Regions from separate parts of the Heyndrickxia sp. FSL W8-0423 genome, predicted to be linked through region 1. Evidence: predicted binding sites of a transcription regulator. Region 1 holds the regulator's gene; the other holds the start of a gene.
The links. Region 1 encodes LexA, which represses DNA repair genes until DNA is damaged. Its sites were predicted from a motif close to CGAACATATGTTCG; they were not measured.
Positions count from the first base shown of each region.

Region 2: a site for LexA is predicted at 6,788-6,801, ahead of parE (DNA topoisomerase IV subunit B). Genes of this name have one in related genera too.

Region 1 covers NZ_JBBPBE010000001.1:2,687,811-2,700,616, forward strand. The annotation lists gene MKY81_RS13645 (methionine gamma-lyase family protein) at 1-698, shown strand, start outside; gene MKY81_RS13650 (MerR family transcriptional regulator) at 912-1,301, shown strand; gene glnA (type I glutamate--ammonia ligase) at 1,348-2,682, shown strand; gene lexA (transcriptional repressor LexA) at 2,742-3,365, opposite strand; gene yneA (cell division suppressor protein YneA) at 3,529-3,849, shown strand; gene MKY81_RS13670 (YneB family resolvase-like protein) at 3,858-4,499, shown strand; gene MKY81_RS13675 (DUF896 domain-containing protein) at 4,610-4,843, shown strand; gene tkt (transketolase) at 5,011-7,017, shown strand; gene sirA (sporulation inhibitor of replication protein SirA) at 7,195-7,635, shown strand; gene MKY81_RS13690 (YneF family protein) at 7,710-7,928, shown strand; gene MKY81_RS13695 (ABC transporter transmembrane domain-containing protein) at 8,125-9,876, shown strand; gene MKY81_RS13700 (ABC transporter ATP-binding protein) at 9,880-11,673, shown strand; gene MKY81_RS13705 (aspartyl-phosphate phosphatase Spo0E family protein) at 11,755-11,931, opposite strand; gene MKY81_RS13710 (cytochrome c biogenesis CcdA family protein) at 12,165-12,806, shown strand, end outside.
Region 2 covers NZ_JBBPBE010000001.1:3,013,160-3,025,965, reverse strand. The annotation lists gene MKY81_RS15425 (rRNA methyltransferase) at 1-55, shown strand, start outside; gene MKY81_RS15420 (PH domain-containing protein) at 316-774, opposite strand; gene MKY81_RS15415 (staygreen family protein) at 890-1,357, opposite strand; gene MKY81_RS15410 (hypothetical protein) at 1,417-2,175, opposite strand; gene parC (DNA topoisomerase IV subunit A) at 2,300-4,741, opposite strand; gene parE (DNA topoisomerase IV subunit B) at 4,741-6,717, opposite strand; gene MKY81_RS15395 (CoA-binding protein) at 6,964-7,377, opposite strand; gene MKY81_RS15390 (purine/pyrimidine permease) at 7,450-8,739, opposite strand; gene MKY81_RS15385 (glycosyl hydrolase family 18 protein) at 8,840-10,558, opposite strand; gene plsY (glycerol-3-phosphate 1-O-acyltransferase PlsY) at 10,703-11,302, shown strand; gene MKY81_RS15375 (CapA family protein) at 11,477-12,577, shown strand; gene MKY81_RS15370 (HesB/YadR/YfhF family protein) at 12,663-12,806, shown strand, end outside.

The DNA.
Region 1 (12,806 bases):
AAAAAATGATCAAGTTTGTTAAAGAAATTAAACCGGATGTGGTTGTTTTCGTTGATAATTGTTACGGGGAATTTGTTGAAAACATTGAGCCCTGTCATGTTGGGGCAGATTTAATGGCTGGATCCTTAATTAAAAATCCGGGCGGGGGAATTGTAAAAACAGGTGGATATATCGTTGGCAAGAAGCAATGGGTGGATGCCTGTTCCTATCGCATGACATCACCTGGTATTGGTGCTGAGGCGGGTGCCTCACTTTATTCTTTACAAGAAATGTACCAAGGATTTTTCCTAGCACCTCATGTAGTTGGACAAGCATTAAAAGGGGCAGTTTTCACATCCGCAATTTTAGAAAAGTTTTGTTTAAATACACATCCAAAATGGGATGCGAAACGAACCGATCTTATTCAGTCTGTTCAATTTGAAGATCCGAATAAAATGATTGAGTTTTGCCAAGCAATTCAATTTGCTTCACCAATCAATTCGTATGTTACCCCATATCCTAGCTATATGCCCGGGTATAAAGATGATGTGATTATGGCAGCGGGAACATTTATTCAAGGAGCAAGTATTGAATTATCCGCAGATGGTCCGCTGAGACCACCATACACTGCATATGTACAAGGCGGATTGACATATACTCATGTGAAAATTGCTGTCTGTTTAGCATTAGACCGTTTATTAACGAAGAATTTAATATAAATGGAGCATTGAAAGCGTGTGAACCTTAGATTTCACGCGCTTTTTTATTTTTAGGCTATGTTATGTAGATAGTTAATTGGAGCTAAAACAACAGACTTTTAACAAAAGAAATTTGTTAAAAAAAGTTATGTAAGAAAATCTAACATTCTATTGACAATTAATCTAACATATATTAAAGTACTTATATAGTAAATATGAAAGGCGGAGTTTTTAATGAGTGGTAATCAAATTCGTCGTTCAATGCCAATCTTACCGATTGGTACAGTGATGCAATTAACCGATTTAACAGCCCGTCAGATCCGATACTATGAAGAACATAGTTTAATCCATCCGGCTAGATCAGATGGGAACCGCCGGCTATATTCTTTAAATGATGTCGATCAATTATTAGAAATTAAAGATTTGTTAGATCAAGGCATAAATATGGCGGGAATTAAGAAAATATTAGTTATGAAAAATGAACCAACTCCAACAGAAACAACTACAACAAAACAGGAAGTATCTAACGAAGAAGTGAGAAAAATATTAAGGGAAGAACTATTACAAGCAGGGAGATTTCAACGCCCTGGAATGCAAAATGAAAGACCGAGATTTTTTCACTAATTGACAGTTGATTTAAAAAATAGGACCCATAGGGAGGAAATTGTTTATGTCAAGGTATAATCGTAGTGACATTGAAAGAATAGCAGAAGAGCAAAATGTGAAATTTATTCGTCTTCAGTTTACTGATATATTAGGAACGATTAAAAATGTTGAGATTCCGATTAGCCAGCTTGGAAAAGCGTTAGACAATAAAATGATGTTTGATGGTTCTTCAATTGAAGGTTTTGTTAGAATTGAAGAATCTGATATGTATTTATTCCCTGATTTAGATACATGGGTAGTATTTCCTTGGACAGCTGAAAAAGGGAAAGTGGCCCGCTTAATTTGCGATATTTATAATGCTGATGGAACACCATTTGCGGGAGATCCACGAAATAATTTGAAACGTGTATTGAAGGAAATGGAAGAGTTAGGTTTCACAGATTTTAATCTTGGGCCTGAACCTGAATTTTTCTTATTTAAATTAGATGAAAAAGGGGAACCTTCATTAGAATTAAATGATAATGGGGGATACTTTGACCTTGCACCAACCGATTTAGGTGAAAATTGTCGTCGGGATATCGTATTAGAACTTGAGGAAATGGGATTTGAAGTCGAAGCTTCACACCATGAAGTAGCACCTGGTCAACATGAAATTGATTTTAAATATGCGCATGCATTAAAAGCATGTGATGATATACAAACATTTAAGCTCGTTGTTAAAACCATTGCCCGAAAGCATGGTCTGCACGCAACATTTATGCCTAAACCATTGTTTGGTGTAAGTGGATCCGGTATGCACTGCAACTTATCACTGTTCAAAAATGGTGAAAATGCTTTCTTCGATCCAAATGGTAAAATTGAATTAAGTGAAACGGCATATCAATTTATTGCTGGCGTAATTAAACATGCAACGAATTTTACCGCGGTCACCAATCCGACTGTAAACTCTTATAAACGTTTAGTCCCTGGTTATGAAGCACCATGTTATGTTGCTTGGTCTGCTAGAAACCGTAGTCCATTAGTGCGAATTCCGGCTTCACGTGGATTAAGCACACGCATTGAAGTCCGTAGTGTCGATCCTGCAGCAAACCCATATTTAGCAATGGCTGTTTTATTAAAATCAGGATTAGATGGTATTAAAAATAAACTTAAAGTTCCAGCACCGGTTGACCGAAATATTTATGTTATGAATAAACAAGAACGTGAGGAAGCAGGAATTATTGACCTTCCTGGAACATTGAAACAAGCATTGGAAAATTTAATTTCCGATGAAGTAATGACAAGTGCTCTTGGTGAACATATTCTTGAACATTTCCTAGAAGCAAAAGAGATTGAATGGGATATGTTTAGAACAACAGTCCACCCATGGGAACGCGAGCAATATATGCAAATGTATTAATAGTGAAACCCCTTGATACCATTGGTATAAAGGGGTTTTGTTTTTAATAAAAATCTTGCTTAATGAATGATGTGACGGTAAAGACCAATAACTTTTCCTAAAATAGAGACATTGTTTAAAATGATTGGAGCCATTGTTGAATTTTCCGGTTGAAGGCGGAAAAAATCTTTCTCCTTAAAGAAACGCTTTACTGTAGCTTCATCATCTTCTGTCATAGCAACGACGATATCCCCATTATTAGCTGTTTGTTGCTGGCGGACAATTACGTAGTCCCCATCTAAAATACCTGCTTCAATCATACTTTCACCGACAATCTCTAACATAAAGATATTCTCATCAGCGGGTGCTAATTGTTCCGGTAATGGGAAAAACTCTTCAATATTTTCAATGGCAGTTATAGGCATACCAGCGGTAACTTTACCTAATAAAGGAACATTCACGACGTTTTGTTTAGGAATGCTTTCTGATTCAAAATCGAGAATTTCGATTGCCCGTGGTTTAGTAGGATCTCTTCTAATTAATCCTTTTGTTTCTAATCTTGACAGATGACCGTGTACAGTAGAACTCGAAGCAAGTCCAACAGCTTCTCCTATTTCGCGTACAGATGGTGGATACCCTTTTGCTTTCACTTCTTGTTTTATAAAATCCAGTATATCCTGTTGCCTTTTTGAAAGTTTTGTCATTATACACACCCCGATTATTTCGTAACTTTTAGATTAATTTTATTATAGCATTTCTTAACTAACTATACAAACATAAGTTCGAAAAAAACTGTTGACTAAAAACAAGTGTTCGCATTATAATAAAAATAAATAAACGAACATACATTCGAAGGAGGTTTTTTATATGCTTATTCTATGGAAAAAATACTCTTATGTTATTATATTAATTGTTCTATCATTAATTATAGGTTTATATGCAACAAACACTTTTATAGATGACAAAAACTATCAGCAAATCACTGTATCCAAAGGACAATCACTTTGGAAAATTGCTCATATGTATTCAGAAGAACATTCAATGAATCCTAATGATTTCATTGAATGGGTAACGAATAAAAATCATTTAACAAGTAGTAATATAAAAGCTGGAGATAAAATTGTCATCCCTGTTAAAATGAAAAAACAGTTGGATGACAGTAATCAATATGCTTTAGATTTGGAGTAATAGAAATGATGAAAGCAGTAATTTATTGTCGTGTTAGTACAACAAAACAAACCCAAGAAACATCACTTGAAAGGCAAGAGGCTGAACTAATCGAGATGGCTAAAATTTATAGATTCGATGTTGTTCAAGTGATTCATGATCAAGAAAGTGGCTATCATTTAGATCGTCCGGGGATTATAGAAATTCTTGACCTTATAAAAGAAAAAAGCATTGATGTGCTATTAATTCAAGACGAGACGAGATTAGGCAGAGGGAATGCAAAAATTGCTCTTTTACATTGTCTTTTTAAAGAAGGCATTAAAGTTTATAGTATTTCTCATCAAGGTGAATTAGAATTGTCCGAATCAGATTCCATGGTTCTAAATATTGTTAGTATGGTGGAAGAATACCAAAGGAAATTACATAATTTAAAAATAAAAAGAGGGATGAAACGGGCAGTTGATAAAGGATATCGTCCAGAATTGAATTTAAAAGATCATGGGAATATTCAAGGGCGTGATCGAAAGGAAATGCCTATCGATGAAATAGTCCGTTTGCGAAAGAATAACCTTACATTTGCTGAAATAGCAGCAACACTTAGAGGATTTGGATATGATGTTTCAAAAGCAACAGTGCATAGAAGATATCAAGAATATGTAAAGCAAGAATAACTACGAATGAAAGCTTAAGCTCTTTTCTTGATAACAAAGTATTTATCTAGTACTATTACTGTATCTTATACTGGAAAAGATAGTAGTTTCTATAGAAAAGGAGTAGCTATATGCTTTCTAAAGATAAAATAGCAAGAATTAATGAACTATCGAAAAAGTCTAAAGGAAAAGGACTAACTAATGAGGAAGCTAAGGAACAATCTCGTCTTCGACGCGAGTATTTAGAAAGTTTTCGTTCATCCATGAAAAATACGATTGAAACGGTACGCGTGATTGATCCGGAAGGAAACGATGTAACTCCTCAAAAAGTCCGCAATATCCAAGCGAATAAAAGATTACATTAATAATTAAATTAGTTCTTTTGATAAGGCTGACCAATCAGCCTTTTTTCGTGTATATATAATAATTCATTTCAATAAAAGATAAAAAACTATACTTTTCTTTAGTTGAGTTATAATATAAACATGTTTAATATTAATATTGGACTATATGATAGAGAGGATGTATAAAATTGTTTGACAATACAGACCAATTAGCAGTAACTACGATAAGAACACTTTCTATTGATGCGATTGAAAAAGCCAATTCAGGTCATCCGGGATTACCTATGGGCGCCGCACCGATGGCTTACACACTTTGGACTAGATTTATGAACCATAATCCGAAAAATCCGGAATGGTTTAATAGAGATCGGTTCGTTTTGTCAGCTGGACATGGTTCAATGTTACTATATAGCCTACTTCACTTGGCAGGATATGGTTTAAGCATTGATGATCTTAAACAATTCCGTCAATGGGGAAGCAAAACACCTGGACATCCAGAATTTGGACACACTAAAGGAGTCGAAGCAACTACCGGTCCATTAGGACAAGGAATTGCGATGGCTGTTGGCATGGCAATGGCTGAACGTCATTTAGCAGGTGTTTACAATAAAGATAAATTCGATATAGTTAATCACTATACATATGCACTTTGTGGTGATGGAGATCTCATGGAGGGGATATCCAGTGAAGCTGCATCATTAGCCGCACATTTAAAACTAGGTCGTTTAGTTGTATTATATGATTCAAATGATATTTCACTAGATGGTGATTTAGATAAATCATTTTCAGAAAGTGTGGAAGGACGATTTAAATCATATGGATGGCAATATCTTCGTGTAGAAGATGGAAATGACTTTGAAGCCATTTCTAGAGCACTTGAGGAAGCAAAATCCGATGTTACTCGCCCAACTATGATTGAAGTTAAGACAGTAATTGGATATGGTTCACCTAATAAATCCGGAAAATCTGCAGTCCACGGTTCTCCGCTCGGAGCAGATGAATTAAAGCTAACGAAAGACTATTATAAATGGACATTTGAAGAAGATTTCCACGTTCCGGCTGAAGTTTATGATCGTTTCAATGAAAAAATCGTAGAACCAGGTATTGAAAAAGAACAACAATGGGAACAACTTTTTGCAGAATATAAAAAGCAATACCCAGAGTTGGCTGCACAATTAGAACATGCCATCAAAGGAGAACTTCCGGAAAATTGGGATAAAGATATTCCTGTTTATGAAGAAGGAAAGAGTTTAGCAAGCAGAGCTTCCAGTGGTGAAGTTTTAAACGCCATTGCAAAAAATGTTCCAACCTTTATTGGCGGTTCAGCCGATTTAGCTGGTTCAAATAATACAATGATTAAAGGTGAAAAAGACTTTACACCTGAAAATTATGATGGACGGAATATTTGGTTTGGTGTTCGTGAATTTGCGATGGGTGCTGCAATGAATGGAATGGCATTACATGGCGGATTACAAGTTTATGGAGGAACGTTCTTCGTATTCTCTGATTATTTACGACCAGCAATCCGTTTAGCAGCGTTAATGAACCTGCCAGTAACCTATGTATTTACACATGATAGTATTGCGGTAGGTGAAGATGGCCCTACGCACGAACCAATTGAGCAATTACCATCTTTACGAACAATGCCTAATCTTTCTGTTATTCGCCCAGCGGATGGGAATGAAACAGCTGCAGCATGGAAACTCGCATTGACATCTAAGGATAAACCGACTGCACTTGTTTTAACACGACAAGGTTTACCTACGATTAAATCAACTGCAGAAAATGCTCAAGAAGGTGTCGCAAAAGGTGCTTATGTAGTGTCTCCATCTGAAAATAATCAAGCGGACGTAATTTTATTAGCTTCTGGCTCAGAAGTTAATCTTGCAATTGAAGCTCAAAAAGCATTATTAAATGATGGGATTCAAGCATCAGTAGTAAGTATGCCATCATGGGATCGTTTCGAAGAACAGACGAAGGAATATAAAGAGTCAGTTATTCCAAAATCAGTGAAAAAACGCCTTGCTATCGAAATGGCAGCTCCATTTGGCTGGGAACGTTATGTTGGTGATGAAGGAGAAATTTTAGCCATTAACGGATTCGGAGCATCTGCACCCGGTGCAAAAGTGATGGAAGAATACGGATTTACTGTAGAAAATGTAGTATCGCGAGTTAAAGCGTTACTTCAACAATAAAAAGTTTGGGAGGATAACCTTGTTATCCCCCTTTTTTAATACTTTATTTTCTTTCCGTTGTAATAAAAAATTGCTTTTCGACAAAAAAATCACCTATTTGAAACAGTTTTTGACAAAAAAATCAGAAATATTAGTCTAGAATAATAGGAAAGGATAAAAACTCGGGAGTGAAGTATCATGCGTGCCTATCAAATCTATTTAATAGAGGATGAGGTTGCAGAGTATTATTATGGACGGGAAAGAATGTTTTTTGATTTATTTTTGGAATACTATCAAGTAAAAGGTATTCTAAAACAAATTTTAGGTAAGCAAATAGAGTATATAACGAAACCAATACCTGTATTACATATCCATCATTTACTTGGACAAGCTTTTTCAAAGAAAAAGGATTTTGAACATAATAATAATTTTTATCGTTACATCGAAAATGACCTGTTCAATGGAGTAGAGTTATTTGTCGATGATTATATGCTTAGGCTGAATGCATGGGGGAACTATGACTCGGAATCGGCCTTTTTAGAAGTTTTGCGAAAATATGATGGACGATTACTTGCGATGGACCTCGAAAATGAGAGATTTGGCTGGTTGAAACCAATAAAAGAAAGAAAATTCGTTTGAAACATAATTGAAATATTGTATAATGATTGAGGATTTAGTACACTGTAAGATAGACAACATGAAGGAGGATTATTATGGCTTGGTATGTATACATTATCATACTTGTAGCTCTATTAGCTGGAGTTGCACTAGGATTTTTCATAGCACGTAAATATATGATGAACTACTTAAAGAAAAATCCGCCAATCAACGAACAAATGCTAAAAATGATGATGACTCAAATGGGTATGAAACCATCTCAAAAGAAAATCAATCAAATGATGAATGCGATGAATAAACAACAAATGAAGTAATAGGATAGAGCTATAAATGATGTTAGAAAAGGGACAGCCTTTATGATAACTATCATCTTATAGCTTTATTTTTTTTGGAAAATGTCTCTTCTTTGTTATCGGAAAATTTGGTAATATTAGAAAGGGTTTTTTATTTTGATTAATGAAATATCTTAAATAAAGTTTACAATTTTTTGACGGACAGATGGGGGATAAAATGAGGGTTTTCATTGATTTAATGTGGTTTTTTAAGCAGGAAAAGAAAGCATACATATCGGGAATACTGATTTTAGCAGTTGTGGCAGTGCTGCACCTTATTCCACCCAAAATCGTGGGGTATATCGTTGATTTAATTAAAGAGAATGAATTAACTAAAGGCACGCTAATAAAATGGATTATCGTTTTGATTGTGACAGCATTAGCTATGTATGTTTTGAGATATTATTGGCGGATTATGATTTTCGGTTCTTCTTTGAAATTAGCACGGATTTTACGAAATCGTTTATTTAGCTATTTTACGAATATGTCATCTTCATTTTATCAGCAAAAACGTGTTGGTGATTTAATGGCTCATGCAACAAATGATTTGCAGGCAATCCAAGGGACGGCGGGTTCAGGAGTGTTAACATTTGTTGATTCACTTTTGACGGGTGGTTTTGTAGTTATTGCTATGGCGGCAACGATTAGTTGGAAATTAACACTAATCGCATTAATACCAATGCCGTTTATGGCAATATTAACGAATTATTATGGATCATTGCTCCATAAAAAGTTTCATAAAGCGCAAGAAGCCTTTTCATCGTTAAATGATAAAACACAGGAAAGTATAAATGGAATAAAAGTGATTAAAACATTTGGTCAGGAAAAGGAGGATATAGAGTCTTTCCGAGCTCAATCCGCTGATGTAGTCAAAAAAAATGTAGCTGTTGCGAAAATTGATTCCCTTTTTGACCCGACCATATCTATCGTAATTGGTTTATCATTCTTTTTATCTATTGTATTTGGAGCAAAATATGTCATTTCAAATGAATTAACGATTGGACAGTTAATCTCTTTTACTACCTATCTTGGTTTACTCATTTGGCCGATGCTTGCGTTTGGCAGTCTCTTTAATATTTTGGAGCGGGGGAGAGCCTCCTATGAACGAGTAAGTAACTTATTGTCAGAGCCTAAAGAAATTCTTGATCGTCCAAATGCAATAAATACTATCCCAACAGGTTCAATCGAATATAAAGTAAAGTCATTTCACTATCCGAATGAAACGAAGCCAGTGTTAGAAGACATCCACTTTCAGTTGAAACAAGGGGAAACACTTGGGATAGTAGGAAAAACGGGCGCTGGAAAAACAACTTTAATCAAACTTTTACTGAGAGAATTTGAAGGGATAAATGGAACAATATTGTTTGGAAATAATAGGATTTATGAATACCGGATTGACAGATTAAGAGAATCAATTGGTTATGTTCCGCAAGATCATTTCTTGTTTTCTTCAACTGTAAAAGAGAATATTGCTTTTAGTGATCCACTAATTGACCAAACTTTTATCGAGAAGGCGGCGAAAATCGCCCATATCCATGATGACATTCTTCAGTTTACAGATGGGTATGAAACAATAGTAGGAGAAAAAGGTGTTTCTTTATCTGGGGGACAAAAACAAAGAATTTCCATTGCCAGAGCGTTGTTAAAAGATCCGGAAGTGCTCATTCTCGATGATTCATTGTCGGCAGTTGATGCCAAAACGGAAGAGGCGATTTTAAAATCGTTAAAGGAAGAACGTTCGGGAAAAACCACGATTATTACAGCCCATAGACTAAGTGCGATTAAACATGCGAATAAAATTATAGTACTTGAAAATGGGAAAATAATTGAAAGTGGAACACATGATGTATTAATGGAAAATGATGGTTGGTATAAAGCGATGTTTGTCAGTCAGCAGCTTGAAGAGCTTGTAGAACTTGGGGGAAAGTAAATAATGGATAAAAATATGACGATGACGGCTAAAGAACAAAGGATGATACTAATTCGCTTGATGGCATATACGAAACCTCATTTGAAAATGATGTTCTTCGCCTTTTTTCTATTGTTACTAGCAACAATTGGTGATATTTATGGTCCGATTATCGTAAAGGTGTTTATTGATGATTATTTAACACCTAGACATTTTCCATATCAAGCACTTGTAAATTTAGCGGTTGTATATATTTTAATTCAAGTATTTAAAGCGATTATACAGTATTATCAGCTATTTAAGTTTCAGGAAATTGCCGTAAAAATCATTCAGCAATTGCGGATTGACGTGTTTACAAAGGTCCAAAATTTAGGAATGAGATACTTTGATCGAACACCCGCAGGAAGTATTGTATCGAGGGTAACAAACGATACGGAAGCGATTAATGATATGTTTGTAAATGTCATGGTTACTTTTATTCAAGGAGTCTTTTTAATTATAGGGATCTTTATCGCGATGTTTGCGTTAAATGTAAAACTTGCCGTTTTTTGCTTATGTATACTGCCTATATTAATTTTTATCATGGGACTATACCGCAAATATAGTTCTGTCTTTTATCAAGATTTAAGAGAGCGTCTTAGTCAATTAAATGCAAAGCTAAATGAATCTTTGCAAGGAATGTCAATTATCCAATTGTTTCGGCAGGAAGCACGGTTTCGAAAAGAATTCGCTAGTATCAATGAAAAGCATTTTAAAGCCGGGATGAAAAATATTAAGATTGATGGACTCCTACTACGTCCGGTAATTGATCTCATCTATGTATTTGCATTAATCATTGTTTTAAGCTATTTCGGTATTTCTTCCTTTCAACATCCAATAGAAATTGGTGTTTTGTATGCATTTGTCAATTATTTAGATCGATTTTTTGAACCGGTAAATCAAATGATGTTTCGCTTATCGATGTTTCAACAAGCTATCGTTGCCGCAACAAGGATATTCAAAATAATTGATGAAAAGGAAACCGCACCTAGTCAAGAGAGTGGGAATGATTTAAAAATTGAAATGGGTGAGGTTGAATTTAGAAATGTAAGCTTTTCATATGATGGCAAAAGAGAGGTTTTAAAGAATATCTCCTTTAAAGTGCTGCCGGGTCAAACGATTGCTTTAGTAGGTCATACAGGTAGTGGAAAAAGTTCAACGATTAATTTAATGATGAGATTCTATGAATTCACGAGAGGAGATATTTTAATAGATGGTATATCGATTAAAAAATATCCTCTTGAAGAATTGCGCGCAAAATTAGGTTTAGTGTTACAGGATCCTTTTTTGTTTTACGGAACAATACAAGATAACATTCGGCTTCATAATCCAAGTTTAACCGATCAAAAAATTCAAGAAGCTGCAAAATTTGTGCAAGCACATACATTTATATCCGAGCTTGAAGGTGGTTACCACCATAAAGTTGTTGAGAGAGGATCAACCTTGTCGAGCGGGCAGCGTCAATTGATCGCGTTTGCTCGAACAATTGCAACAGATCCGAAAATATTAATATTAGACGAAGCGACTGCAAATATTGATACGGAAACAGAAGAAGCTATTCAAGATGCATTAAATCATATGAGAAAAGGTCGCACAACAATTGCTATCGCACATCGCTTATCTACTATTCAAGATGCAGATTTAATATTAGTTTTGCATCAAGGGGAAATAGTTGAACGCGGAAATCATCAGGAGCTTATTGCCTTAAATGGTTTATACCATAAAATGTATTTATTGCAAAATGGTATAAAAGAATCGATCCATCCAATTACTTCTTGAAATAACTAAATAGTAAAAAAAACGAGTGGTACTCGTTTTTTTACTTTATCTTTTTCACATTCTATAATATATTTATATGGATCATGGAGAAATTGCAGATTTATTTTGCATACTTAGATGAAGATATTGATTTAACAAACGATCTAATTCTTGACTATATTGAATGGCTAATGAAGATGAAAGCCCTTCCTTCCTAACTACTTCTATTAAATCAGCCCGTTTTTTTTCAATTTGTTTTGAAAGATGATCATTTTTCACGGTTGATTTCCTTTCGTACTTTATTTAATCTAAGTATACCCAATCTTTTACACTTTTTCAAAAGTTTTTCTCTTTATTTCCATAAAAAATTAAATAATTTCGTTTATCTTTGATAGTTTATGACAGAAAATATACATAAATATTATTGTACACAAAAACTTCACACAATATCCAGTCATATATAATAGGGAACTTTGGTAAAATGAAGAAAAACGTATCAGGAGTTGTTTAGCATGACTGAAGTAGATTTAAATATATTTCTAGCGCTAGGTGCGGGATTTTTAAGTTTTATATCTCCATGTTGTTTACCGCTTTATCCAGCGTTTGTATCCTATATAACTGGCATGTCAGTGAATGAATTAAAAAATGAAAATGCTATGTTACAGAGGCGAAGTCTTTTACATACTTTATGTTTTATTCTTGGATTTTCAATAGTTTTTATTGGACTTGGTTTTGGTACTTCGTTAATTGGTAGTTTGTTTAAGGATTATCAAGATTTACTTAGACAAATTGGTGCAATTATCATTGTAATTTTTGGATTTATAATTGTTGGATTTTTAAAACCGGATTTTTTGATGAAAGAACATCGTTTTCAATTTAAAAATAGACCGGCTGGTTATTTTGGATCAATTTTAATTGGACTTGCTTTTGCTGCAGGATGGACACCTTGTACAGGCCCAATATTAGGGGCTGTAATTAATCTTGGTTTAAATAATCCCAATTCTGCACTGCCTTATATGATCGCCTATATCATCGGTTTTGCAGTACCATTTTTTATTCTTTCTTTCTTTATTGGAAAGCTTAAATGGATTCGTAGAAATAGTAATAGAATTGTTAAAATAGGTGGTTATATTATGATTGTAATGGGAATCTTC
Region 2 (12,806 bases), 330 kb from region 1:
GTATATCGACACAAAAAATATAAAAAAAATTGGTCATAAACACAGGGTAGAATAGGTTGTTAACATATTTATCTTAACGCCCCCACCATAATATATATTATCGGAAGTTAATTAATGAAAATTAATTCCGTCTCAATTCAAAAGAATACTCGTTATATTGAGACGGAATTAATTTTTTTATAGTGTTCCAAAGTTCATCAGTATTAAAATAATTAATGTGCAGGATAATGTTATACCCGAATTTGACATTTACTAAATCAAAAAAATACTCTTCGCTTTTTTATTTTTTAGTCACTACTAATATCCTTATTAAGTTTACATAATATTCTCATCCGTTTGTTCCTCATTGTATGTATTATCAACAATTTTAGGATTTATTTGCTTTAGTTCATAAATAAACTCGGCTTGATTTTTTGGCGAAATGATGATCGTATGCCATTTGTTATATTGAATTTCGATTCGATCCATTGATAACGCCGGGCTTGAGATAATGTTTTTTGTGCTTTCTATCGTTTTAATTTCATTTATGTCGATTATTGCATATTTAAACGGACCAGCAATAATTTTCAGCTTTCCGTTATTAATTTCATAATATGTATTCATCCATAACCAAGTAACAAAAACAAGCGAAATACTTACAATGATTAAGCCGAAAATTGAATCTGAGTCTTCGAGCCCATGAATTAATAAAATAATAATTGTCCCAAGCAAAACTATGAATAAACTCCAAGTAATAATAGTAATGATAGGTCCTTTTTTAGAATAAAAACGCATAACTCTATATTCCCCCACTTTTTATCTCTACTATTGTGTATACGAATCACAATCATAATAGTTTCAAATAAATTGGCTTTATAAATAATCAAAAAAACACAGGTAATCACCTGTGTTAAGAATTGACCGATTCTTTTTTTAAATATTTCCTTGCTGTACCCATATATAGTGTTCGATAGAACTCAGGATATTTTGCTTTTATTTCAATGTGTATCGGTGCATCCAATAGCAACGGATGATAATGTAAGAATCGCTTATCTGCGTCAATAATATGTGCGATGAGCTGAGGTAACTCTTTTTGATAAATCATATAACGAACTTGATCTAGTTTGTCGTTATAGCTATCTGAGTTTATGTTTATTCTTCCTAAAAGAATGTATTCCCCCATTTTAGTTGTCCACTCTGCCTCAATTACGCTGAAAAGACCATTTGTTAACTTCGTAAACGGAAATTGTGTTCCGATTGACAAATACCATTCACCGGTTGCTTCAGAATGTGTTAATGTGTATTTTCTTCCTTGTAAGGGATTTAAATCTGTCGCCGGTGGAATGATATTAATAGATAAATTGTCTAAATGATCCATGATAAGCATCCCCTCTTTATCTATGCTTAACATATTGTATGATACTTGCCTATAAAAGGTTACCGATCTTTCCACTTTGTTTGTATTTGATTCCATTTTCCGTTTTCATAATACCAAACAGATATAAGTGTTCCTAACGCATCTGCATGGTAGGCCCCACTAACCCTGCGATAAGATTTTAATCCAAATCCTTTTTCTCCTTTAACTTTAATAATTCTATACACGTCTACCGGATCAATCATTAATTCTGTAGGCTCGTTTAACGTTCCGTTTTTTTGAAATAGTCCTAAGCGAATATAATCTTTTTTACGATTTGATAATTTAAATTTTTTAGTAAAGCTAATTTCCGGTATTGTGAGACTGGCTTTGAATTGATCTTCAAAGTGTCCCTGAACATTTAATGCAGGCGGCATTGGGATATCAATTGCTTTATTATCTTTTAAAGTCGTTAAACGATAATTATATAACCCCCCACTTCCACCTGTACCACTAGATTCTAATAAATCTAAAACATTATCATGATTTAAATCCGCAAATTCAATTTTTGGCTTATATCCCGGTTCATAGTCAATTCGAAACTTTTTATTGTTGGATGAAGTTATTTCCGCCCAAATTTTCTCCATGTACATACTACTAGCATCGACTTGTATCCCTTTCAGGATAATTTTATCTGGCTTTCGGTCACCTGTAACATCAATTTTATATTCTTGTAGTATCTTTTCATTTGTATTGGCTGATTCTCCGGCGTATGATATTGCAACAGTACTAAGAGACATAAAGAAAAAGGCAAATACAGCAAGTACATATTCTTTTTTCATCGTCGATTCTCCTTCATTCCTTTTGCTCATTATTGTTTCCAATAATTTTTTGGTTATGTAAAAATAACCATTGATAAAACAAAAAGCATTTGCCCGAAATTTTGGACAAATGCTTTTTTATGCTTTATTCTTCTATTGTTTTATTATTAGGCTTTTCTTTCCAAACTTCTTTCACAACGCCATTTTCACTTTCATCAATAACGAAAGAACCATTTGTATATCGGTCATTGAAACGTAAAGTTGCAACGGCGATTGATTCAAGTACATCTTTTTCTGTTTGAAGCCACATTATATCTTTTTCTTTAACAATATCTAAACCGATTATTCGGTGTGGATTGTTTTTCAATTCGCGTAGCATCACTACGCCGCGTTTTGCACGTGTTGCTTTTTCAAACTCACTCAATTTCATTTTTTTAACAGCACCACGCTGGGTTGCAATAAAAACGGATTCTTCTTTGGTGTTTTCTAATATTTTACCTGATGTAACATAATCTCCATCCTTTAAGTTGATCCCCTTTACTCCAGCTGCACGAGCCCCGACGATATTTACTTCTTGTTCATCAAACCATAAGCCATAGCCTAAATGAGTAGCTATAAATATATCTTTAGAACCGTCGGTAAGATGGACATCAACTACTTCATCTTCGCCCTTTAAATTAATGGCTACAAGAGGTTTAGAATACCTTTGGGCATTATATTGATTAATTTCCGTCTTCTTAGCCATGCCGTTTTTAGTAATAAATAATAAATAGTTCGATGCATTAAAATCTTTAATTTCAATTACTTCAACAATTCGTTCATCTTTTTCAATAGGAATAATATTTGTAATGTGTTGTCCTAGATCTTTCCATCGAATATCAGGAAGCTCATGAACGGGACAGTATAAGTAATTCCCTTTGTTAGTAAATAAGAGAACGACACTTGTCGTATTAATTTCTTCTTGGAATAACACTCTATCCGTTTCTTTTATCGCAAGATCCTGTCCATTTGATGCCGAATATGACCGCATACTCGTTCTTTTAACATATCCATCCTTCGTAACTGTGACCATCACATCTTCGTTCGGAATCATAACCTCTAGGTTAATTTTGATTTCCTCAATTTTTTCCTCAATAAGAGCCCTTCGATCATTTACATATTTCTTTTTAATTTCTTTAAGTTCTTTTTTGATGACGTTTAATAAATTTTTTTCGCTATCTAGTATTGATGTAAGTTCTTCTATTTTTTTTCTAAGCTCTTCTGCTTCTTTTTGCAATGCTGTAATATCCGTATTTGTTAAACGATATAGTTGCAAAGATACGATTGCTTCAGATTGTGCTTCAGTAAATTGGAATTTCGCAATTAGATTATCTTTAGCATTGCGTTTATCCTTAGATGCACGAATCGTTGAAATCACTTCATCGAGTATTGATAAAGCTTTCATCAATCCTTCAACAATGTGTTGACGTTCTTTTGCCTTATGTAAGTCATATTTTGTCCGATTAGTTACGACTTCTTTTTGATGACTAATATAAGCATCTAATAACTCTTTCAATCCCATAAGTTTCGGTCTGCGATTAGCAATGGCCACCATGTTGAAATTGTAGGTTATTTGCAAATCCGTATTTTTAAATAAATAATTCAGAACTCCATCTGCGTGGGCGTCCTTTTTTAATTCAATGACAATGCGGAGACCCGTACGATCGGTTTCATCACGTACTTCGGAAATTCCTTCTACTTTCCGATCTAAACGTAACTCATCAATTTTTTTCACCATATTTGCCTTATTCACTTCATATGGAATTTCAGTGATAATGATTTGCTCGCGGCCGCCACGTACGGATTCAATTTCTGTCTTACCACGAACTACTATTTTTCCTTTACCAGTTTCATAAGCTTTTCTTATTCCGTCAATCCCTTGAATAATTCCACCAGTAGGGAAATCAGGTCCTTTAATGACTTTCATTAAATCATCTACGGAACAATCAGGTTTTTCAATACGCATGATCGTTCCATCTATCACTTCACCTAAATGATGCGGTGGGATATCTGTTGCATAACCTGCTGAAATTCCTGTTGATCCATTAACCAAAAGATTAGGGAATCTTGCTGGTAGAACAGTGGGCTCCTTTGATGTATCATCAAAGTTTGGGATAAAATCGACTGTATCCTTATCAATATCGCTTAAAAGCTCGGATGCAATCGCTGATAATCTCGCTTCAGTATAACGCATCGCAGCAGGAGGATCTCCATCAATACTTCCATTATTACCGTGCATTTCAATTAAACCATTTCTTACTTTCCAATCCTGGCTCATCCGAACCATTGCTTCATATACAGACGAATCACCATGCGGATGATAATTACCGATTACATTACCGACCGTTTTTGCTGATTTTCGGAAACCTTTATCATTTGTGTTTCCTTCGACATGCATCGCATATAAAATACGGCGTTGGACAGGTTTTAAACCATCACGGGCATCCGGTAATGCACGATCTTGAATAATATATTTACTATACCGTCCAAAACGATCACCTAATACTTCTTCAAGGGGCAGGTCTTGAAATTTCTCTAAACTAGTCATCAGTCTTGGTCCCCTCCTTCAACTGATAAATTTTCATTTTCTAAAATGCTTTGATCTTCTTCTAAACCAAAGGCAACATTGTTTTCAATCCATTTTCGACGCGGTTCAACTTTATCACCCATTAAAGTTGTTACACGTCGTTCTGCACGAGCAGCATCATCAATTCGTACACGTATCAATGTTCTCGAATCAGGATTCATCGTCGTTTCCCATAATTGGTCGGCATTCATTTCACCTAATCCTTTGTAACGCTGAAGTATATAACCTTTTCCTACCTTTTTCGTTACGCTTGATAGCTCATCATCCGTCCAGGCATATTCAATTATTTCCTTTTTTCCCGTCCCTTTACTCGCTTTATACAAAGGAGGTAAGGCAATATAAACCTTTCCGGCTTCGATAAGTGGTTTCATATAGCGATAGAAAAATGTAAGCAGTAACACTTGAATATGTGCTCCATCGGTATCTGCATCGGTCATGATAATCACTTTATCATAATTGACATCTTCTAAGTTAAAGTCTGGTCCAACACCTGCACCGATCGTATGAATGATTGTATTAATTTCTTCATTCTTAAAAATATCTTGCAGTTTTGCTTTTTCCGTATTGATTACCTTACCACGCAATGGGAGAACCGCTTGGAACTTTCGATCACGCCCTTGTTTCGCTGAACCTCCTGCAGAGTCACCTTCGACAAGATAAAGTTCGTTTTTTTGTGGATTCCGCGACTGTGCCGGAGTTAATTTTCCAGATAAAAGACTTTCCGACTTTTTGCGTTTTTTTCCACTGCGAGCTTCTTCGCGTGCTTTTCTTGCTGCTTCTCTTGCTTGAGCAGCTTTAATCGACTTTTTAATAAGCAAATTACTTGATTCGGGATTTTCCTCTAAAAAGTAGGCAAGATGTTCAGAAATGACAGCATCGACAGCAGATCTTGCTTCACTTGTTCCAAGCTTACCTTTCGTTTGCCCTTCGAATTGCAGTAACTCTTCCGGAATTCGGACTGAAATAACAGCTGCTAGTCCTTCACGAATATCGGTACCTTCCAAGTTTTTATCCCGCTCTTTCAATAAATTAACTTTACGGGCATATTCATTGATCACTCTTGTCATTGCTGTTTTTGCGCCAACTTCATGAGTTCCTCCATCTTTTGTTCGTACATTGTTAACAAATGAAAGCATATTTTCCGAGAATCCATCATTAAATTGAAAAGCATATTCGACCTCGATCTGACCTGCTTCTCCTTCAATAAATACGACAGGATGAAGAATGTCCTTTCCTTCATTCAAATATTCAACAAAAGCTTCGATTCCATTTTCATAAAAAAATACATCATTTTGATCGTAGCGTTCATCAATAATTTCGATTTTTAATCCTTTTAGTAAAAATGCAGACTCGCGTAAACGTTCACACAACGTATCGTAATTATACGAAGTCGTACTAAATATGGTCGGGTCTGGCTTGAAATGAATGAGTGTCCCTGTTTGGTTTGACTTTCCGATTTTTTCCAATGTTGTTTCAGGTTTTCCACCATCTTTAAATTTTTGTTGATAGACATATCCATCCCGTTTAATTGTAACAATTAGCCATTCGGATAATGCATTGACGACAGATGCACCTACTCCGTGCAAACCACCACTTGTTTTATAACCGCCCTGACCGAATTTTCCACCCGCGTGTAAAACAGTAAAAATTACTTCAGTAGTAGGCTTTCCTAGTTTATGCATACCCGTAGGCATTCCACGACCTTTATCTTCAACACTAATACTGTTGTCTTTATGTATTTTAACAATAATGTGATCTCCGTTTCCCGCTAAAGCTTCATCAACGGAGTTATCTACTATTTCATAAACTAGATGATGCAACCCGCGAGCATCTGTTGAACCGATATACATTCCCGGTCGTTTTCTTACGGCTTCCAGGCCTTCTAATACCTGTATCGCATCATCATTATACTCAATCAAGTTTTGTTTCTTTGCCACAAATATTCCCCTTTCAAAACAACACTGCTCTCTATCTACTTTCCTTATTATTTAAATACAGACGAAAAAACAAACAACTGTTCGTATATTATTATAGCATTTTCCGGACAAACGTCTAACAACTATTTTAGCGATAAATTAATATTTAGCAAACTTCTTTTAAAAATGCTTTATTAAACTATGCAAAGATAAAATAAAAAAACAAAGCAAGCGTTAAAACTACACGCTTGCTGCTAACAAAAAAGTCTATTTGGTTAGTGCATGCTCTACTTTAATACAACGATCCATTATTACTGTTTTGCCTTTTTCTTTTAATAATTGATAGGCTTCCTCATTTTCCACACCGAGCTGTGCCCAAAATACATCGGCATCAATTTCCAGAAACTCTTTAGCAAGTTCAGGTAAGTATTCGGACCGCCTAAAAATATCCACAATATCGATGTGCCCCTCAATTTCCTTTAGTGTAGATACTGCCTTAACCCCTAAAACCTCGTCCACAGTTGGATTTACTGGTATAATTTCATACCCGGCTTTTTGCATTGCTTCAGAAACCATATACGATGTACGTTCTGGATTATTACTTAAACCGACAACAGCAATTCGTTTTGCTTTTTTAAGGATTTTTCCAATTTCTTCGCGACTAGGATTTTCAATAGACATAAAAGGTCCTCCCATCTAATATTCACCTTTTTTTCTACACTTATCGTACTTCAATCTTTTAAGAACTGCAAATTAATGACTAGACACTTCCTTACGTTTCTTCCAAAGTAAATATTGCTCAGTTACAACGGCTGTAATAGTTCCTAGAATGAGACCGTTATTGATTAATGATGCAATAACTACCGGAAGACCCTCAGTTGCTCCCGCAGGAAGAAACATTACCCCTACCCCAATTAAAAAACCAATTCCTGCCGACGTATAAGTTATTTTTAGATCATTTGCTTTTTCGATTTCCGATAAAGCGATACCAACCATTTTTGTAAATATAACAAAAGTGACTGAATAACCTACAGGAGCTGGCAAAGCGGCCATAATGTTCATCAATGGGGGAAGAAGAGAAATCACCGTGACAAACAAACTTCCTAAAATGAATGGCTTTAAGGCTTTTATTCCTGTCTGGCTAACAAAACCAGCGGAACCAGAAATGGGTACTGATCCAATACTAGAGAAAATCCCGCCGGCAAATTGATTAATACCGGAAATGATGCCTGCTTGTTTAAAGCGATTCGCTTGTTTATGATCTTTTTTTAATACCTCTTCCATCACACGTATTGATGCAATCATATTTGTAACTAGTAAGATTGTAATAAAGAAAGAAGTAACAATTATCCCAGAATCTAATTTAGGAAATCCGAATGATAAAATATCCGGGAATGAAAACCAATGCCTGCTTTTTAGCACACTTGGAGATAATCCAAAAATGATAAATAAGATCCATCCGAAAATCATTCCGAGCATAATCGAAAATTGTTTAATCCACTGAATTTTAATTTGTCCTAAGTAAAAGGTTAGAATAATGATGATAAAACATAACAAAGCAGTAATAGGCTGAATAACATGGACACCATCGGTGAGACCGAGCATCCCTTTCATGAAAGAGCCGCTTAATTGTAGAATCAGCAAAAACAAATAGATGAATGTAACGGTTGGTGTGAATAATTTAGCCAACTTTTGAATTAAGCCGAATGCGGATAAGATAATAAAAAATACTCCACTAAGCATCAACCCACCCGACAATTCACGGAGTGTTTCAATATTGGAAGTATATAACGTTCCAACAAAACCGGCATAAATCGTGAAAACACCCCACCATAAACCTGCTGGACCTTCACTAATTGGCAAACGATGTCCAATGATGCCTTGCAATAAACCGGCAATTCCTAAAACAAAAATAGTTCTTTCAACAAAGGCTGATGTTTCAACTGGATTTAAATGGTATAAATCTGCTATTGCGATAGGAGCTGCAATTGCTCCTGCAATCATAAAAGCCATCCATTGGATGGCAGAAATAGTTGTTTTCACTTTAAGAACTCCTTGCTGTATGATCTTTTACCTTATTTATTATACATTGTGCCACGGTTTCATTAAACTATAGATGTTTGGAGAGGCGTAACAAAATCATTTATTTATTGCTCAATGCGGATAATGAGGATTGAAGTGCTAACCAAGCTGATTTGTCTGCAAAATATCGCGACCAGGAGGCAATTCCTGCTAGTTGATAATTTGCGGCTAATTTCGCCCGTTTATTCAAAGATAAATTGTCCTCTAGCCACATTTTATAAACAGCATTGGTTTTTGCGTCGGTATATTCAACATAGTTTTGTCCTGAATCGGCATCTTCAATTGCTGTTAATTTTCTTTCTTTCATCCATGCATTTGCTTGATCCATCGATAATGCTTTAGAAGAAACCGAAAGTTTTCCCTCTTTCATTTCTTCTTTCCATAAACGAGTAAAGAATGGGACACCAAGTATTAATTTTTCGTTCGGTACCTCATTTAACAGTTGTTTCAAATTCGATTCTACCCATGGAAGACTTGCTACACTTCCGGCTGTTTGCGCTCCCCCCCAATGTTCATCGTAAGCCATGACAATCATATAGTCGACAACCGAGGAAAGTTTTTCTCGTTCATAGAATTCAGACCAATTACCATCGGCGATAAATGTAATATCCATGGATACATATTTATGATCGTTATGGAGATAGACTGCCGCTTCCCGAACGAATTGTGTAATGAGTGGACCATCCTTAGGATCCACATTTTCAATATCGATATTTAAACCATCTAATTGATAGGTTTTCATATAACTTCGTAATTGATTAATAATTTTTGTTCGTGTTTCATAGTTGCTAAGTGCAACTTTCGTTAATTCGGGATCAAATGAGTTTGAAAAAAGTGCCCATACGTGATATCCGTTTTTTTTGGCCCACTTGACATAATCCTTTGAAGCTAAATTTGTTACATCACCATGATTATTCTTTAATTTAAACCAAGTTGGTGATACAACATTTACTCCAGGCATTTTTGGCAGTTTTGCCGGATCAGGATTTTTAGTATAAACTGCTTCCCATGTTAAATGGATAGGTACATTCATTTGCAGATTTGATTTTTTCTCCGGACGGGTTTTCGTCGCTAAACGAACTTGTTCATTTTTAACTACATATTTTTTCTTTATATAGCCGCCAATTCCTTCCTCTGTTCGTATAAGATAGAAATCCTTTTTTTGTTTTTCAATTCTTACGTTTTCTCCCTTATTTACGACTGCAACATATGGTGATTGCAAATCAGGGGTCGTACGAAGTTTTAAATAGGCTTCTTTCACCTTTTTATCGATAATCTTCCCCTTGTAATAGGTAGAATTATTTTTTTCAATCCAGACAATTTTACTATGCTTCGTCACTTTTGTTTGAATAGGATAAATTGATGTTAAAGTTTTCAAGTCTATAAATAACTGATTGTTCATATTTTTAATAATAGGTTGTTGCGCATGAACAGGTTTTTGATTAATAAAATAGGTCTTTTTATTAATAGGAATTTGGATCACTTTTTGGTTTGTCGTTATGATAACTGATTGCTTTTCAGTAAAAACGGAATCATCAATTCCACTATGGACCACTTTAATCGGGATATAAATGTTTTTCCCTTCTATCAACGCTTGATCTTGTATTTTTCCATTAAGCAAAATAGAATATTTTTTGTTCACATACGGTTCCTTCTCAGAAGATGCAAAAGGATAAAGATAGATTAGTAGACCAATGGTGCAAAGAATAAACAAAACTACTATTCCAAACATCACTTTTTTCATTCGATTGGTATTGGTTTTAACTTCTATTGTTTCCATATCATTTCCTCCCTATTTCATCCTACATGAGTACTTCATACAAGAAAAGGGGAAAATTGATAAATAATTATTTTTTTCTATCTATGCTGTACATGTGATACAATAAAAAAGCCTTAATGATATGTTTTTAAAGGGGTTATGTTAATGACGTATGCACTTATTATTATTTTAGCTTATTTACTTGGATCGATTCCTTCCGGATTAATTGTAGGGAAATTATTTTACGGAATTGATATTCGTCAACATGGGAGTGGGAACCTAGGTGCCACAAATTCATTTCGGACACTAGGAGTAAAAGCTGGTACCGTAGTAATAGTAGCTGATATTTTAAAAGGTACACTTGCTACATTATTACCTAAATTTTTCGGGGTTGATGAATCAATCCATCCGTTATTAATTGGATTAGTGGCAGTCATCGGTCATATGTTTCCTATTTTTGCGGGGTTTCGGGGAGGAAAAGCAGTAGCTACATCTGCTGGTGTATTACTTGCCTATGTACCATTACTATTTTTATTTCTTGTTGTCGTATTTATTATTAGTTTAAAAATATGTAAGTATGTATCCTTATCTTCGATGATTGCTGGTATTTTCGCAATTATTTATGCGCTAATCCGGACTTTTCTAACTGGTGATTGGCCATTATTAATTGTGGTGACTGCTTTAGCATCCTTTGTAATTTATCGACACCGAACTAATTTATCACGAATCAAAAATAAAACCGAACCAAAAGTTAAATGGCTATAGTAATTAAAGGACTCCATTATTTATAGAGTCCTTTAATTTTTTTTCAATACTTTTTAAATTATCTTAAAAAATAGTTTAATATGTTAAAATAGAAGAGATCACGAAATAAAGGCTGGTAAACAGATGACTAAAAAGCGAAATTTCCTTTTATTTTCGATAGTTACTATTTTAATAGTGTCAATTTTGGCGTTAAGCTGGATACAATATAACCAATGGAAACATTCATTTTCAAAACGAATACACTCTTCCCTTCCCCATGCTTCGAGAACATCAGGTATGGCTCCGAAGGATTTTCAATATAGTGCCGTTATCGGTGGAATTGGTGATATTCTTATACATGATTGGGTATATAAAGATGCCAAAACAGAAAAAGGGTATAATTTCAAGCCAATGTTTCAACCAGTAAAATCGATTCTTCAGAAACCTGACTTCTTAATTGCAAATCAAGAATCTATTCCTGGAGGAGAAACGCTTGGATTATCTACTTACCCTTCTTTTAACAGTCCGTATGAAATCGCCGATGCCATTATAGATGCGGGAGTGGATTTTGTATCAACGGCTAATAACCATGCATTAGATAAGGGCGAAGCAGGAATAAAGAATTCAATTTCATATTATGATAAAAAGAACTTACCATATGTAGGGACATTTAAAAATGAACAAGATCAAAATACCCTTCGGATACAAAATGTTAACGGAATAAAAATTGCGATACTTGCTTATACATACGGGACAAATGGAATTCCCGTACCGAAAGGGAAAGATTACTTAGTAAATATTATTAATAAGAAAAGAATCTTGGAGGAATTGTCTAGAGCCCGTAACAAAGCTGATTTAGTCATTCTCAATTTACATTGGGGTATAGAATATATGAGGATCCCAAATGAAGAACAAAAGGAACTAGCAAAAACCTTCACTGATGGAGGTGCTGATGTCATTCTAGGTCATCATCCTCACGTATTACAACCTATTGAAAAGCTACATACAAAAGATGGTCGGAATGCTGTTGTAATTTATTCTTTAGGGAATTTTATTTCTGGTCAAATGAGGGATTATAAAGATATAGGCGGGATGATTGATTTCAAAGTCTCTAAAAAGGTAACAAATAACGAAAACAAGGTTAAAATAAGTGATATTCATTTTACACCGACCTTTGTAGACAATAAAAACCATCATCATTATCGCGTGTATCCATTAAAGGAAGCCTATAAAAAAGGTCTAATCGATCATTCCTACAATGAAATTATGGAACATATGACAGAAAGCATGAAATAGTTGTAAGCATTTTGTTAGAATGATTCTTTTCAAAAAGCTTATAATGATAAATATTGATACTCTTTATGTGAGAGGGGACAACTTCATGGAAATACGTATAACAGATGAAGCAGTAAAATGGTTTCAGGATGAGATGTTTTTAAAAAATGGAGATAGTGTTCGATTTTTTGCAAAATATGGCGGCTCATCCCCCGTACAACAAGGATTTTCTTTAGGGATTTCAAAAGAG